Solidesulfovibrio magneticus RS-1: one gene and its partner. The protein of the gene in region 2 interacts with the protein of the main gene of each other region in a pairwise test. Links are inferred from orthologs where the notes say so. Each region holds a gene or a part of one and is shown on either strand. Other genes may lie near its edges.

The links.
Region 1: the proteins of DMR_RS08145 (region 2) and DMR_RS04040 interact in binary tests that used the Escherichia coli proteins (3 or more experiments, as listed by UniProt). The link is inferred for Solidesulfovibrio magneticus RS-1 from one-to-one orthologs.

What each region holds. Positions count from the first base shown.
Region 1 is NC_012796.1:927,918-934,202, forward strand. Bases 2,738-5,677 are described here. They hold DMR_RS04040 (Nramp family divalent metal transporter), read left to right. Parts: upstream 2,738-3,532; coding sequence 3,533-4,822; downstream 4,823-5,677. Other genes in these bases: DMR_RS04030 (HlyD family secretion protein), read right to left, coding at 2,738-2,966; DMR_RS04035 (MarR family winged helix-turn-helix transcriptional regulator), read right to left, coding at 2,963-3,433; DMR_RS04045 (hypothetical protein), read right to left, coding at 5,004-5,234; DMR_RS04050 (methyltransferase domain-containing protein), read right to left, coding at 5,649-5,677. In the rest of the region: DMR_RS04025 (DHA2 family efflux MFS transporter permease subunit), read right to left, coding at 191-1,747; more of DMR_RS04030, read right to left, coding at 1,752-2,737; more of DMR_RS04050, read right to left, coding at 5,678-6,285. UniProt on the Escherichia coli protein: H(+)-stimulated, divalent metal cation uptake system. Involved in manganese and iron uptake. Can also transport cadmium, cobalt, zinc and to a lesser extent nickel and copper. Involved in response to reactive oxygen.
Region 2 is NC_012796.1:1,933,977-1,941,841, reverse strand. What follows is about bases 5,151-7,865. They hold DMR_RS08145 (nucleotide exchange factor GrpE), read left to right. Parts: upstream 5,151-6,100; coding sequence 6,101-6,631; downstream 6,632-7,865. Other genes in these bases: dnaK (molecular chaperone DnaK), read left to right, coding at 6,753-7,865; hrcA (heat-inducible transcriptional repressor HrcA), read left to right, coding at 5,151-6,027. Outside these bases: DMR_RS08180 (ATP-binding cassette domain-containing protein), read left to right, coding at 1-455; DMR_RS08175 (Mbeg1-like protein), read left to right, coding at 561-1,379; DMR_RS08170 (4Fe-4S binding protein), read right to left, coding at 1,499-2,290; DMR_RS08165 (substrate-binding domain-containing protein), read right to left, coding at 2,283-3,134; DMR_RS08160 (FadR/GntR family transcriptional regulator), read left to right, coding at 3,362-4,057; DMR_RS08155 (hypothetical protein), read left to right, coding at 4,297-4,659; more of hrcA, read left to right, coding at 4,990-5,150. UniProt on the Escherichia coli protein: Participates actively in the response to hyperosmotic and heat shock by preventing the aggregation of stress-denatured proteins, in association with DnaK and GrpE. It is the nucleotide exchange factor for DnaK and may function as a thermosensor.

The DNA of each region.
Region 1 (6,285 bases), 1.0 Mb from region 2 along the record:
GGCTCCTTGGGTTTGGGCACGACGTTTGGGGCGCGGGATGCGCTCCTTTTGCCATACACCGGAAGCGAGGAGCGTGCCAGAAGCGCGCCGTGAAAAAAGTCCGCGCCAACCAAGGGGTTGGCGCGGACTGGGAAATACCGGACGGCAAAGGGCTGGGGGCGGGCCGGCGGAGTGCCGAAATGTCGGCGGATCAGTGCATGCCTTCGGGCATTTTCGAGCCCATGGGCGGTTTTTTCATGATCCACATGAGCACGGCCAAGCCGAGGAAAAGCTGGCCTTGGGCATGGAACACGTCGCAAAAGGCCATGGCGTTGGCCTGTTTGAGCAGCAGCTTGTAGAGCGCGCCAGAGGCGGTTTGCGAGGCGTCGTACAGTCCCAGGACCTTGGGCGCGAGGTAGGCGGTCAGGCGTTCCTTGGCCGACTGGTAGGAAAGATCGTAGGGCGTGAGGTTTTCGATGAGCCGGGCCTGGTGGAACTGAGCACGCCGGGCCAAAAGCGTGGTGACGAAGGCTACGCCGAAGGAGCCGCCGAGGTTTCGCAGCAGATTGAACACGGCCGAGGCGTTGTTCATGCCTTCGCGCGGAATAAAGGCCATGGTGAGGTAGGACAGGGGCACGAAGAAAAAGGCGATGCCAATGGCCTGGACGTTGCGGGCGGCAATGGCCGTGCCGATGTCGATGTCCAGCGAAAAACCGGCCATGCGAAAAAGCGAATAGGCGCTGATGCAAAGGCCGATGCACAACAGAATCCGGGCGTCGACCTTGGTGGTGGCCTTGCCGACAATGGGCAGGATGGCCAGCATGATGAGCCCGCCCGGGCCAAGGACCACGCCTGAAAGAAAGGCCGTGTAGCTCATGAGGTTTTGCAGATAGAGGGGCAACAGCACGATGGAGCCGAAAAAGGCGAAAAACCCAAAGAACATGACGATGTTGCCCATGGCAAAGGTGCGGTCGGCAAAGACTTTGAGATCGACCACGGGATGCTTGCAGCGCAGCTCCCAGATAAGAAAGGCCGACAGACACACCCCGGCGATGACCGACAGCGTGAGGATGTAGTCGGCGCTAAACCAGTCGTCCTGCTGGCCCTTGTCCAGGACGATCTGCAGGCAGCCAAGCCCGAGGCTCAAAAGGGCCAGCCCCAGATAGTCCACGGCGTCGCCGGCCTTGCGGCGCTCCAGATAATCCGGGTCCTTGATGTAAAACCAGATAAGCGCCATGGCCAGGATGCCGACGGGCACGTTGATGTTGAAAATCCAGCGCCAGGAATAATTGTCCGTGATGTAGCCACCCAGAAGCGGCCCGAGGATGGGGCCCAGCACCGCGCCCATGGCGAAGATGGCCATGGCCAGGCCGCGTTCCTTGGGCGGATAGGCTTCAAGCAGGATGGCCTGGGACATGGGCTGGAGTCCGCCGCCGCCGATGCCTTGGATGATGCGGAAAAAAACCAGCATCCCGAGGTTGGTGGCCAGGCCGCAGCACATGGAGGCGATGGTGAAGACGGTGACCGACCACAGCAGATAGTTGCGCCGCCCCAGGAGCTTGGAGAGAAAGCCGCTGATGGGGATGACGATGGCGTTGGAGACGAGATACGAGGTGAGCACCCAGGTCACCTCGTCCTGGCCGGCCGACAGGCTGCCCTGGATGTGGCCCAGGGCCACGTTGGCGATGGAGGTGTCGAGGATCTCGATGAGCGTCGGCACCATCACCGCCAGGGTGATGAGCCATTTGTTGGGGGCTTGCTCGGCCATGGGCTTAGTTGGTGTGGATCACGGGCACCACGCTCATGCCCAGGCGCAGTTGCGGCAGCTTGTCGGCTGCGCTTTTGTCAAAGACGATCTTGACCGGGATGCGCTGAACGATTTTCACGTAGTTGCCCGAGGCGTTTTCCGAGGGGAAAAGCGAGAACACCGAGCCGGTGCCGGCCTGGATGGACTCCACCGTGCCGGTGATGGCATGGCCCGGGAAGGTGTCCACCTCGATGTCCACGCTCTGGCCCGGGCGCACGTCCCGCAGCTGGGTTTCCTTGAAATTGGCCGTGACCCACAGCTCCTTGGAATCCAGCGGCACCACGGTCATAAGCGCCTGCCCGGCGGCCACCAGCCGGCCGGATTCGATCTGCTTTTTGGTCACATGCCCGGCCACCGGGGCGGTGATGCGGGTGTAGGACAAGTTGAGCTCGGCCTGTTTGACCTTCTGGCGGGCCAGCTCCACCTTGGCCCGCTGGGCCGCGGCCTCGCGGGTCTGGATGACGGCCTGTTCCTCGCCGGTCTGGGCCAGCTCGATTTCCGAGCGCAGCCGCTTGATGACGGCCTCGATGGACTCCAGGCGGCGTCCGGCTCCGTCGGCCTTGGCCTTGGCGGCCCGCAACTGGGCCTCATGGGCCCGGCGCTTGTTTTCGATGCTGTCGAGATCGGACTGGGACACGGCGTCCTTGGTGCGCAGCTGGCTGATGCGGGCGTGGTCGAGCTTGTCCTGGTCGAGCTGGGCCTCGATCTGGGCGGCCTCCTGCACGGCGGCGTCGCGTTCCTTGACGGCCTGGTCCAGGCTGCGCTGTTCGCTTTCGAGCTGGGCCCGGGCGCCGGTGACCTTGGACGAGGTCTGGGAGCGCTGCAGCGGCACGCCCAGTTCCTGGGCGGCCAGCTGGCTTTCGGCGGCGGCCAGATCGGCCCGGGCCTGGGCCAGGGCCACTTCGTAGTCCGTGGGGTCCAGCACGGCCAGCACGTCGCCGGCGGCCACGAGCTGGTTGTCCTCCACCGGCGCTTCATCAACATAGCCGGCCACCCGCGGCGTGATGGGATGGATGCGGCCGTCCACGAAGGCGTCGTCGGTGGACACCTTGCCCCGGGCGTAGAGATAATAGCCCAGCGACAGCAGGGCCACGGCGGCCACGGCCAGGACCAGGACGCGTTTTTTGCGGTCGGCCGGCTGGCCTTCGGGCTTGTGCTTGGCACGGAAGGAAAGTTTCATGGGGCGTCCTTGGTTTCGGGCAGGCAGTCGAGGCGGGCTTCGATGCGGGTCAGCAGATCGCGCAGCACGGCCTTGTCGTTCCCGGTGAGATCGGCATAGGCGGCGTCGGCAAAGGCCTGGACGATGGGCACAAGCGCCAGGGCCAGGGTCCGGCCGGCCTCGGTGAGGTAGAGGCGCTGGGAGCGCCGGTCGTCCGGGGCGCGTCGCCGCGTGAGCAGCTCCCTGGCTTCCAGCCGGTCCAGGATGCGGGTGACCGTGGTCTTGTCCTTGACGGTGCGTTCGCCCAGTGCCACCTGGGTGAGCCCTTCATTTTCCAGCAGCCGGTAGAGCACCACCCATTGGTCCGGGGTCACGTCGTGTCCGGCGGCCAGAAAGGCTCGGCGCAGTGCGATCTTGATCCGGGCGGCGGCATGGCCTACGGCATAACCAACGGCATTGTCGATGTCATAGCGGGAGGCAAGGTCCATGGCGTTTCTCTCTGTGGCGGCAGCAACAGTTGCCGGCGGGAAAATATCGATGACAACCATTGGCGTCAAGAGACGCCGTGTCTGTCAGGGGGTGTGCTGATGGAGGCGTTTCGCCGGCTGGCCACGGCCGTGTGGGATATGGCGCGGTTTCGGGACCATGGCCGGCCCCGGTTGGCCGCCCTGGAAATATTTAAATACATCGGCCCGGGGCTGCTTGTGACCGTGGGATTTATCGACCCGGGCAACTGGGCTTCCAACGTGGCCGCCGGGGCCGACTACGGCTACAGTCTGCTGTGGATGGTGACGCTGTCCACCATCATGCTTATCGTCTTGCAGCACAACGCCGCCCATCTGGGCATCGCCACGGGCCTGTGCCTGTCCGAGGCGGCCATGCGCCATTTGCCCAGGGGAGTGGCGGCCACGGCCCTGAGCACGGCCGTACTGGCTTCGATCTCCACGGCCCTGGCCGAGCTTTTGGGCGCGGCCATCGCGCTGCGTATGCTCTTTGGCCTGCCGCTGTGGCTGGGGACCCTGGCCGCGCTGGTCGTGGCCTTGTGGATGCTTTTCGGCAAATCCTACCGGCGTATTGAGCGGCTCATCATCGGCGGCGTGTCGCTTATCGGCCTGGCTTTTCTTTTCGAATTGTCCCTGGTCCACATCGACTGGGGCGCGGCGGCCCTGGGCTGGGTGCGCCCCAGCCTGCCCGATGGGGCGCTGCCCGTGGTCATGAGTGTGCTTGGCGCGGTGGTCATGCCGCATAACCTCTTTTTGCACTCGGAAGTGATCCAAAGCCGGCAGTGGAACCTTGACGAGCCGGAGATGATCGAGCGCCAGCTCAAGTACGAGTATCTGGACACGCTGTTTTCCATGGGCGTGGGCTTTTGCATCAACAGCGCCATGATCCTGCTGGCCGCGGCCGCCTTTTTCGGCCGGGGGCTGGAAGTGACCGAGCTGGAGCAGGCCCAGTCGCTTTTAACACCCCTTTTGGGGCCGGCGGCCGGGGTGGTGTTCGCCGTCAGCCTGCTTTTGGCCGGGCTGGCCTCCAGCGTCACGGCCGGCATGGCCGGGGGCAGCATCTTCGCCGGCATCTTCGGCGAACCCTACGACATCCGCGACAGCCATTCGCGCGTGGGCGTGGCCGTGACGCTTATTGGCGGCGCGGCGGCCATCCTGCTGGTCGGCGACCCCTTAAAGGGCCTCATCTGGTCCCAGATCGCCCTGTCCATGCAGTTGCCGGTGACGATCATCCTGCAAATAAGCCTCACCTCGCGCCGCACGGTCATGGGACACTACGCCAACCGGCCTTCCACCACCGTGCTCCTGGCGGTCACGGCCCTGGTGGTTATCGGACTCAACCTCATGCTTCTGGTCGAGACGTTTTTTTCCTAGTCGGCGCGCAGCCAAAAACAGGCATGTTTTTGGCTGCGCAACAATACCGATTGCCGTCCGTCCTCGCGCCGGAGCGTGTCGCGGCACTTCCCGCACGCGACACGTGCCAGGCCCGTCCATAAAAAAACGCCGCCTCCCGGAGTCCGGGCGGCGGCGTTCTCCCCTCACAGAACGCGAACTACTATTTGCCTTTTTTGGCCTTGGGGGCGGCAGCCTTGTCCGGGCCGGGGTAGTTGGCGACCATGCCGCCCATCTTCATGCACTCATTGACGCTGGCGGTCATGACGGTCTTGTCGCCGACCTTGCACTCCCAGGTCTTTTTGGGGGCGGCTTTGGCCTTGCCCTTGGCGAAGGCCGGGGCGGCGGACAGGGCGAGCGACAGGGCAGCGGCGAAAACGATGAACTTTTTCATGGGATCCCTCCTCGAACGGAACATTTTCACGTGGAATATAACGGTGTGCGGGGGAGCGCAAGAGATGGCGCGGCATAAAATGCGCGTCGGTTGCATCGCGCCGGCGCAACGCCCGGGCCGGCGCAACAGCCCGGGCCGTTGCAGGCGCGCACGGCGCGCGTGACGGGCCGACGGATCGCCGGAGTTTTTAAGCCCTGCCCCGTGCTTCCGGGGGCGTTACGGCCGTTGTCTGACGGAAGATCATGACCAAATTGCAATGCGGCCGGCGCCCTGCCGCAGAGCCGGAAAACAGGTCGGCGTGCTTCGAGAGCCGTCGACCGAGACGCCGCGTCTTGAACCCTTGCAGGGTGGGACGTCGCGTTGGCCGGCGAGGCTAGCCTGGTCCCGAAGCCACGTATCAACAGGGCTTTGGCGCTAGCGGCGAAGGACCAGATAGACGGTACTGGTCAGCAGATCGTCCCGGGCATGGACGCACAACAGTTGCGGCGGCGGGATATGCTCCGGGGAGACGGGCATGGTTTTCAGGCGCACCGGGGTAAGCCCCGAGCCTTCTATATGGTGTAGGAGCTGGCGCACGGTGAGCCGATTAAGGTCCAGGAACTGTTCCACCAAGTAGCGCTTATAGGCCGCAAAATCGTTTTGGGCGTAGAGCAGGTCATCTTTTTCGGCGTTGGCGTCGTGGTCGTCGGCGGCCTCGGCCAGAGCGACGAAGGCGGCGGTGCTCATGAGCAGATGGCCCCAGGGGATGTCCACGAGCCGCCGCAGATGGGAGCCGAAGGGCGAGTAGTAGAGCGGGTCGATCTGGATGAGGCAATGTCCGCCCGGACGCAGGGCCAGGCGCAGGGCCTCCAGGGCGGCCGGGATGTCCGGCAGGTGCTCGAAGACCGACCAGCTGTAGGCGGCGTCGAAGGAACCCGGGGCAAAGGGCAGGCGGCAGTCCGGTCCCGACTGGACAAAAGCCAGGTTCGGGGGCGGCGTGGGGCTGCCGGTATTAGCGGCCAGACGCTCGGGCAGGTGGGCAAAGGACGGATGGACGTCCACGCCGACCACG
Region 2 (7,865 bases):
TGTTCCAGGACTACGCCCTTTTTCCCCACCTCACCGTGCGGCAAAACGTCGCCTTTGGCCTCTCACCCCTGACCGGCCGGCTCACGCCCCAGGCCGCCGAGCACGTCCAGAAAACCCTGGCCCTTTTCGGCATCGAGGGGCTGGCCGACCTGCGTCCGGCCCGGATTTCCGGCGGCCAGCGCCAGCGCGTGGCCCTGGCCAGGGCGCTGGTCTGCGAGCCAGGCGCCCTGCTCCTGGACGAACCCTTCTCGGCCCTGGACATTCCCCTGCGCCAGAAGGTGCGGGCCGAGCTGGCCGGCATCCTTTCGCGCCTGGACATTCCGCTGATCATGGTCACCCACGATCCGGCCGATGTGGCCTTTTTCGGCGGCGAGGTGGTGCGCTACGGCGAAGGCCGGGTCATCGACATGCACTCGGCCGAGGACATGCGGCGTTCCATGGTCAAGGTGGCCTAGGGCGGCGAGCCGCCCTGTTGACGCCCTGCCCGCCCGAGCGTAGCCTGGGCCAAAATTGCCCGGCGAAAACGGCCTGTTGCCCCAAGCCGCCGGAAACGGACCGCCATGACCCTGACCGCCGCCAATCTTGACGCCTCCCTGGCTGTTATCACCGAGGCCAGCTACCGAGAAGACGCCTCCCTGATAAGCGCCCTGGAAGGGGCCGGCTACGTCCAGCTCGACCTTGACGGCGACGGCAACGGCACGTCAAAGGCCGGCAGCGCCGCCTTCGACGCCTGGACCACGGTAGCCAACAATCAGACCGTGGCCGTCATCGCCTTTCGCGGCACCGACGACATCGATTATTCCACCGACGGCCTGACGGCTTATCTCGGCAGCGCCGACGCCGCCTACTGGTTCGACACCGTGGGCTACTACGACCAGCTTTCGGCCAAGACGGCCGCTTTTGACGCCGCCGTGGACAGCCTCGGCATCGGCCAGGTCTACGTGACCGGCCACAGCCTCGGCGGCGCGGCCGCCCAGGCCTACATGGCCGCGCATCCCGACGACGCCGACACGCGCTACGCCGCCGTGGTCTTCGGCTCCATGGGCCTGTCCGGCGATGACGCCGGCTATGCCGCCGATGCGCGCATCGTCAATTTCGTCGCGCCGTCGGACTATTCCACGCAGCTCGGCACACAAACCGCCGGCCTGACCGTGAGCTTCAGCGACGCCGCAGGCAGCCTCGACTCGGGCCTTGACCTGTCCACACTGCTGGCCGATCCGGCTTCCTACTTAAGCGTCCACGGCACGGGCCTGTACCTGACCGCCGCCGCCGACTATGACGCGGCCAAAGCCGGCATCCCTTCCACCGAGACGACCACGTTCTTCACCTCCACGGTGACGCTTGGCGGCCTGACCCTGACCGTTTCGCCGCTCGGCTAGCTTCTCCCCCGCCGACCCGGCGCGCCCCCCCTTAAACCTTTCCTATTTGGGGGGTCCGGGGGTCTCAGGCCCCCCGGCCGCCGGAGGCATCTTCTCATCCTTACCCCTTTCCATCACCCCTAGCTGCGCCCCGCTTCGCGGGGCTTGCGGCCGAGGCCGATGGCGTCGACGGGGCAGCTGTCCAGGCAATCGCCGCAGTTGGTGCAGTTGGTTTCCTCGGGCCGGGTCGCCATTTCGCAGACCGTGGCGCATTTGCCGCAGCCGTTGCAGGCCGAGGTTTTGTAGACCTTGAACAGCGACGCGCCCTTGAGGAGCTCCAGCGCCCCGCCGGTGGGGCAGGCGAAGCGGCACCAGGCTCCGGCCAGGGCCAGGCCCAGGACGAAAAACCCCAGCACCGCGCCGGTGCGCCACAGCCACAACGGCATGGCGTGCTCGAAGGTCAGGGCGGCGGCCTGGAAAAAGGCTCCCACCCGGATGGGCACGTCCACCCGGGGCTGGCCCAGGGCGTAGTAGACGTAGAGGCAGCCGGCCAGGGCCAGGTACTTGCCCGTCGCGGTCCACCGGAACAACCGGGACATGCGGCCAACGACGGCCCGGCCGAAGGGGGCGAGCTGGCCGGCCAGGGACACGGCCAGCCCCCCCGGGCAAGCCCAGCCGCAAAAGGCCCGGCCAAAAAGGAGCAGGCTGGCCGGCAGGGCGAGCCAAAAGCCCCAGTACATGGGCAACAGCCGGCCGTGGCAGGTGATGACCGGGCAGTTCTGGCAGCTCACGTAGGGTACGACGAAGGGACAACGCAGGATGCCATAGAGACTCCACTGCCCAAGGACGGCCGCGCCAAGGACCTGGGTCGCCCTACGCCAGACCTTCAGCCGCGTTTTCGGGGCGGCCTTGGCCGCCAGGCTCTCAGACATCCCGCACTCCGTATTTTTCCACCAGTTCGCGGCCCTTGTCCGACACGGCCGGCACGAAGCCCATGCGCTCGAAATGGGCTTGGCCCTCGGGCGAAACGAGATAGCCGGCATAGGCCTCGGCCAGTTCCCGGTTTTTGGCGCTTTGCATGACGCCCACGGTGAAAGTCATGGGCGGCGGGGGGAAGAGCTTCTCGTCGATGGGCACGATGTCCACCCGCCCGGCGAAGGCCGGCAGGCGGGTAAGCCGCAGTTCCACCACCGAGACATCGCCCCGGCCGGCAATGACGTCGTCCATGGTGCGCTGGACGCAACTGCCCATGACAACGGCGTTTTTCTTGGCCGCTTCCAGAACGCCGGCCTTTTCCAGGATTTTAAACGCCGCCGCGCCGCCAGGCGGCGAGGCCTCCGGGGCCAGTACCACCTTGACGCCGGACCGGGCCAGGTCGGCCACGCTGGCGATGCCGGCCGGATTGCCCTTGGGCGTGACCAGCACGTATTGGGTGAAGCACAAGGGCTTGAACCAGGCCATCTTGCCCTCGGCCCGCAATTTCTTGGCCAGATCGAGAACCCGGCCGGCGAAGACGTCGGTGGTGGCCGATCCCAGAAGCGACTTGCCCAGGGCGGCGGCAAAGGCTCCGGTATAGACGACCGTGGCCCCGCGCGCCGCCTCGAAGGCGGCGTTGGCCGGCATCATGGCCTCGGCCAGCCCGCCGCAGGACCAGACCTGCAACACCTCGCCCGGGCCCGAAGCGGCCGCCGGCCGCGCTCCCAGGAGCGCCGTCCCGGCCGAGGCCGCGGCCAATTGCAAAAACCGCCGGCGCGACGCGCCAGTTTCCTTTTCCATGCATCCCTCCCGGCAAAATACACTGCTGTTGTCGTGAACCCTGCTTCCTACCCGCGCCACCGCGCCAAATCCAATACATGCTTCCGATGGCAGGCCGAAAAATCCATCGGAAGGCCCGATTTTGGCTTGCCAAAGGGTGGTCTTTGCGCGCAAACCCGGGAAGCCCCCTTGACATGGCCCCAGGCCGGCACTAGAGACGCTCAAGACTTTGAGGAGATCATCAGACGATGCCCGCCCGCCTGAGCCCGGTCCGTTCGCGCAAACTGTGCGACCTCGTCATCCAGCAGATCCAGGAAAAGATCTCGCTGGGCATTTTCGCGCCGGGCACCAAGATCCCCACCGAACCGACGCTCATGGCCCAACTCGGGGTCGGACGCTCCACCGTGCGCGAAGCCATCCGCGTGCTGGTCAGCGCCGGCCTGCTGGAAGTGCGCCAGGGCGACGGCACCTATGTCCTCAGCGGCGCGTCCGGCCAGGAACCCCTGGAATACCGCCTGCGCCGGGCCACGGCCGTGGAGATCCGCGAGGTGCGCCGCATCATCGAGGTGGAAACCGCCCGCCTGGCCGCCGGCAACCGCACCGAGGCCGATCTGGAAACCATGCGCGATTGCCTGGCCCGCAAGAAAGCCGCCGTGGCCGCCGGCGACACCCATGGCTACGTGGCCGCCGACGTCGCTTTCCACTCCGCCGTGGCCGCCGCCAGCGGCAACAGCCTGCTGGCCGACCTGTACCGCAGCTTCTGCATGGTATTTCAGGATTTTCTCGACCATCTCATCGCTGATGTCGGCGTCAACCGCTACCAGGACCACATCCACAACGGCCTCCTCGACGCCATCACCCGCCAGGACGGCCCGGAAGCGGCCCGGTTCGCCATGGAAGGCCTCGACCACTTCACCAGCGACATCAAGGCCTTGGGAGAATAGCCAGGAGGCTCTTTTTTTTGCTGTTGACAAACATCAGATGATAAGACAGCAGATCAGCTTGTGCGCGGCGGCAGTCGCCTGTCTGGAGTAGCCCGCCGCAAAACAGCAGATGATATGATGGAGCTGTCGCTTCGCCGTCCCGGGACGGCCCTCCTTGGCCGAGAGCGTGACAACATAAACATCAGATGATATGACTTAGTAGCGCCGGCAGTCGCAACGCCGGCCAAATTGGAGCATCCATGCGCCTTTCCCGTTCCGTCGTCGCCGTGACCCTGTCGGCCTGCATCGGCTACTGCGCCGTGCTGGCCGACGCCTCGCCCAGCCGCCACGAGGCCCGTGAATCCAAGATGTCCCTGTCCGGCCTGGGCCAACTTCTGCCCCAGGTGTCGCCGGCCGCCTCGGCCGTGGTGGCCGCTCGCCAAGGCTTCCGCGAACTGCGCGGCATGGTGCAGTCCTCGGCCCTCATGCACGATTCCCGGCCTTCGGACGAAGCCGCTCGGCAGGCCCATGTGGCCCTGTGGGCCGCCCTGGAAGCCGATCTGCGCCCGGCCCCGACCGACCTGGGCCCCGGCCCTTCGGGCTTACTCCCCGGCCAGGACTGAGCCGGCCGGCCCACGCCGATCCCTTCGAGGCGCCCACGGCCGGTCTGGGACCACACCCAGCCGTAACGGGGCCAGGAAGCGGGACTGCCGCTGTCTGACCATATCTCTCGGCTCCAATGCCGCCCCGCCCACGGGGCGGCGGCCGGCGCGCAAGCCGCGGCGCGCCGGCCCCCTTTGGGGGAAGCGCTTTCGCCCGCCCCTTTCCAAACGCAAAATACTCGTGATTCCTGCATGATGCCGGGCATTTTCCGGCCTCTCCCTTGACACCGGACCATTCGGTTGTTACCCGTTTGGCACTCGAAAGCCACGAGTGCCAAACGGGGACACGCCATGCCTCTTGCCGAACGCGAACGGGAAGTTCTGACCACCATCATCGAAGCCTATGTCGCTTCGGCCGCGCCCGTGGGTTCCCGCATCGTGTCCAAGCGCAGTTCGCTGGGCCTTTCCGCCGCCTCCATCCGCAACATCATGGCCGACCTCACCGAGGCCGGCTACCTGGAGCAGCCCCACACCTCGGCCGGCCGCGTGCCCACGGCCAAGGCCTTTCGGCTCTATCTCGACCAGGTCATGCAGGTGGCCCCCCTGGGCGAAGACCAGATGCGCCGCATCCGCGACAACCTCACCTTGGCCGGCCTGGAGATCGACGACGTGCTGCGCCAGACCTCGCGGCTGCTGTCTGGCCTGTCGCTCCAGGTGTCGGTGGTCATCGCCCCCAATCCGGCCGGCGCGCGCTTCAAGCGCATCGACTTTTCCCTGCTCAACCCCGGCCTGGTCATGGTCATCCTGGTGCTCCAGGGCGGTCTTGTGCGCAAGCGCGTCATCGAGACCACCCCGGACGTCACCGGCGACGATCTGGTCGTGTGCGCCAATTACCTGAACCATCTTTTCACCGACCGAACCCTGGCCGAAGTCCGGGCCAGCATCGTGCGCGAGATGGACGAGGCCCGGCGTTCGCTCAACGCCCTGTGTCTGCGCGCCCTGACCATGGCCCGCTCGGCCTTTGAGCAGGAGCGCGCCCCAGCCAGCGAAGTCATCGTCGACGGCACGCCCAACATGCTGGCCCAGCCCGAATTCACCGACGCCGAACACATGCGCGAGCTTATGCGCGTCCTGGAAGAGCGCACGATTCTGCTCGACCTTCTGGACAAAACCGTAAACGAGCTTAAAACGGTCATCATACTCGGCGATGAGTCGGACCAGGCCGCCCTGGCCGATCTTGGCGTCATCACCGCCCCGTATGGGTCGGGATCGCGCGCCCAGGGCGCCATCGGCCTCATCGGCCCCCTGCGCATGGATTACGCCCGGCTCGTTCCGGTGGTGAACTACACCGCCGGGGCGCTCACCCGGTTGCTCGATCGGCACTATTAGCCTCGACTCGTCCGCGACCGCCCGGGCCTGCCTGGGCTTTTCGTCGCGCCCAAACGTTTGTTGTGGAGGAATCATGGTCCCTGAGGAAAAACTGCCAGACGCCGAAACCGCCCCCGAAACCCCGGCCGAGGAAACCCCGGCCACCCCGGAGGACACCATCGAACGCCTGCGCGCCGAAATTGCCGCCGAAGCCGACAAGCGCCTGCGCGCCCTGGCCGAAACGGAAAATCTCAAGAAGCGGCTCATCAAGGAAAAGGAAGATTTCCAGAAATACGCCACCGAAAGCCTGGTCTCGGAACTGATTCCGGTGCTTGACCATCTCGACCTGGCCCTGGCCCACGGACGCGGCAACGAAGCCTGCAAGGACTTTGTCGTCGGCGTGGACATGACCCGCAAGGCCTTCATCGACATCCTGGCCCGCCACGGCGTCACGGAATTCGGCGCGGTCGGCGAAGCCTTCGATCCCGAGACCCACGAGGCCATCGGCGTGGCCAGCGTGGCCGGTCTGGCCGAAGACGCCGTGGCCCAGGTGGTCCAGCGCGGCTATCTGCTGCGCGGCCGACTGCTGCGCCCGGCCAAGGTCATGGTCAACAAGGCGCAATAAATCGTTTTTTCGCGGCTGCCCCTTTACTCGCCGAAAACGGGGCTTATATAGCTCTCGTTCGAGAAATACCGCGCCGCAAGGCACAAGCACATACAGGCAATGATAAGGAGGAAAGGCTGATATGGGTAAAATCATCGGGATCGACCTCGGGACCACCAACTCCTGCGTTTATGTCATGGAGGGCAAGGACCCGAAGTGCGTCACCAACCCCGAAGGCGGACGCACCACCCCGTCCATCGTGGCCTTTACCAAGGAGCGGCTGGTCGGCGAGATCGCCAAACGCCAGGCCGTGACCAATCCCGAGCGCACCATCTTCGCCATCAAGCGCCTCATGGGTCGCCGTTACGACGCCCCCGAGGTCAAGCATTGGCTGGAGCACTGCCCCTACAAGATCGTCGAGGGCCAGGGCGGCGACGCCTATGTCGAGGTCGAGGGCAAGAAGTACAGCCCGGCCGAGATCTCGGCCATCATCCTCGGCAAGCTCAAAAAGGACGCCGAGGCCTATCTCGGCGAGCCCGTCACCGAAGCCGTCATCACCGTGCCGGCCTACTTCAACGACGCCCAGCGCCAGGCCACCAAAGACGCCGGCCGCATCGCCGGCCTTGAGGTCAAGCGCATCATCAACGAGCCCACGGCCGCGTCCCTGGCCTACGGTTTCGACAAAAAGGCCAACGAGAAGATCGCGGTCTTCGACCTTGGCGGCGGCACGTTTGACATCTCCATCCTCGAAGTCGGCGACAACGTCGTCGAAGTGCGCGCCACCAACGGCGACACCTTCCTGGGTGGCGAGGACTTCGACCATCGCGTCATCAGCTATCTGGTCGACGAGTTCAAGAAAGAGAACGGCATCGACCTGTCCCAGGACCGCATGGCCCTGCAGCGTCTCAAGGAAGCCGGCGAAAAAGCCAAGAAAGAACTGTCCACGGCCATGGAGACCGAGGTCAACCTGCCATTCATCACGGCCGACGCCTCCGGTCCCAAGCACATGATGGTGAAAATCACCCGGGGCAAGCTCGAATCCCTGGTCGATGACCTGGTCAAGCGCACCGTCGAGCCCTGCCGCAAGGCCCTGGCCGACGCCGGCCTCAAGGCCTCGGACATCGATGAAGTCGTGCTGGTCGGCGGCATGACCCGCATGCCCCTGGTCTCCAAGACCGTGCAGGAGTTCTTCGGCAAGGAGCCCAACCGCTCGGTCAACCCCGACGAGGTCGTGGCCATGGGCGCGGCCATCCAG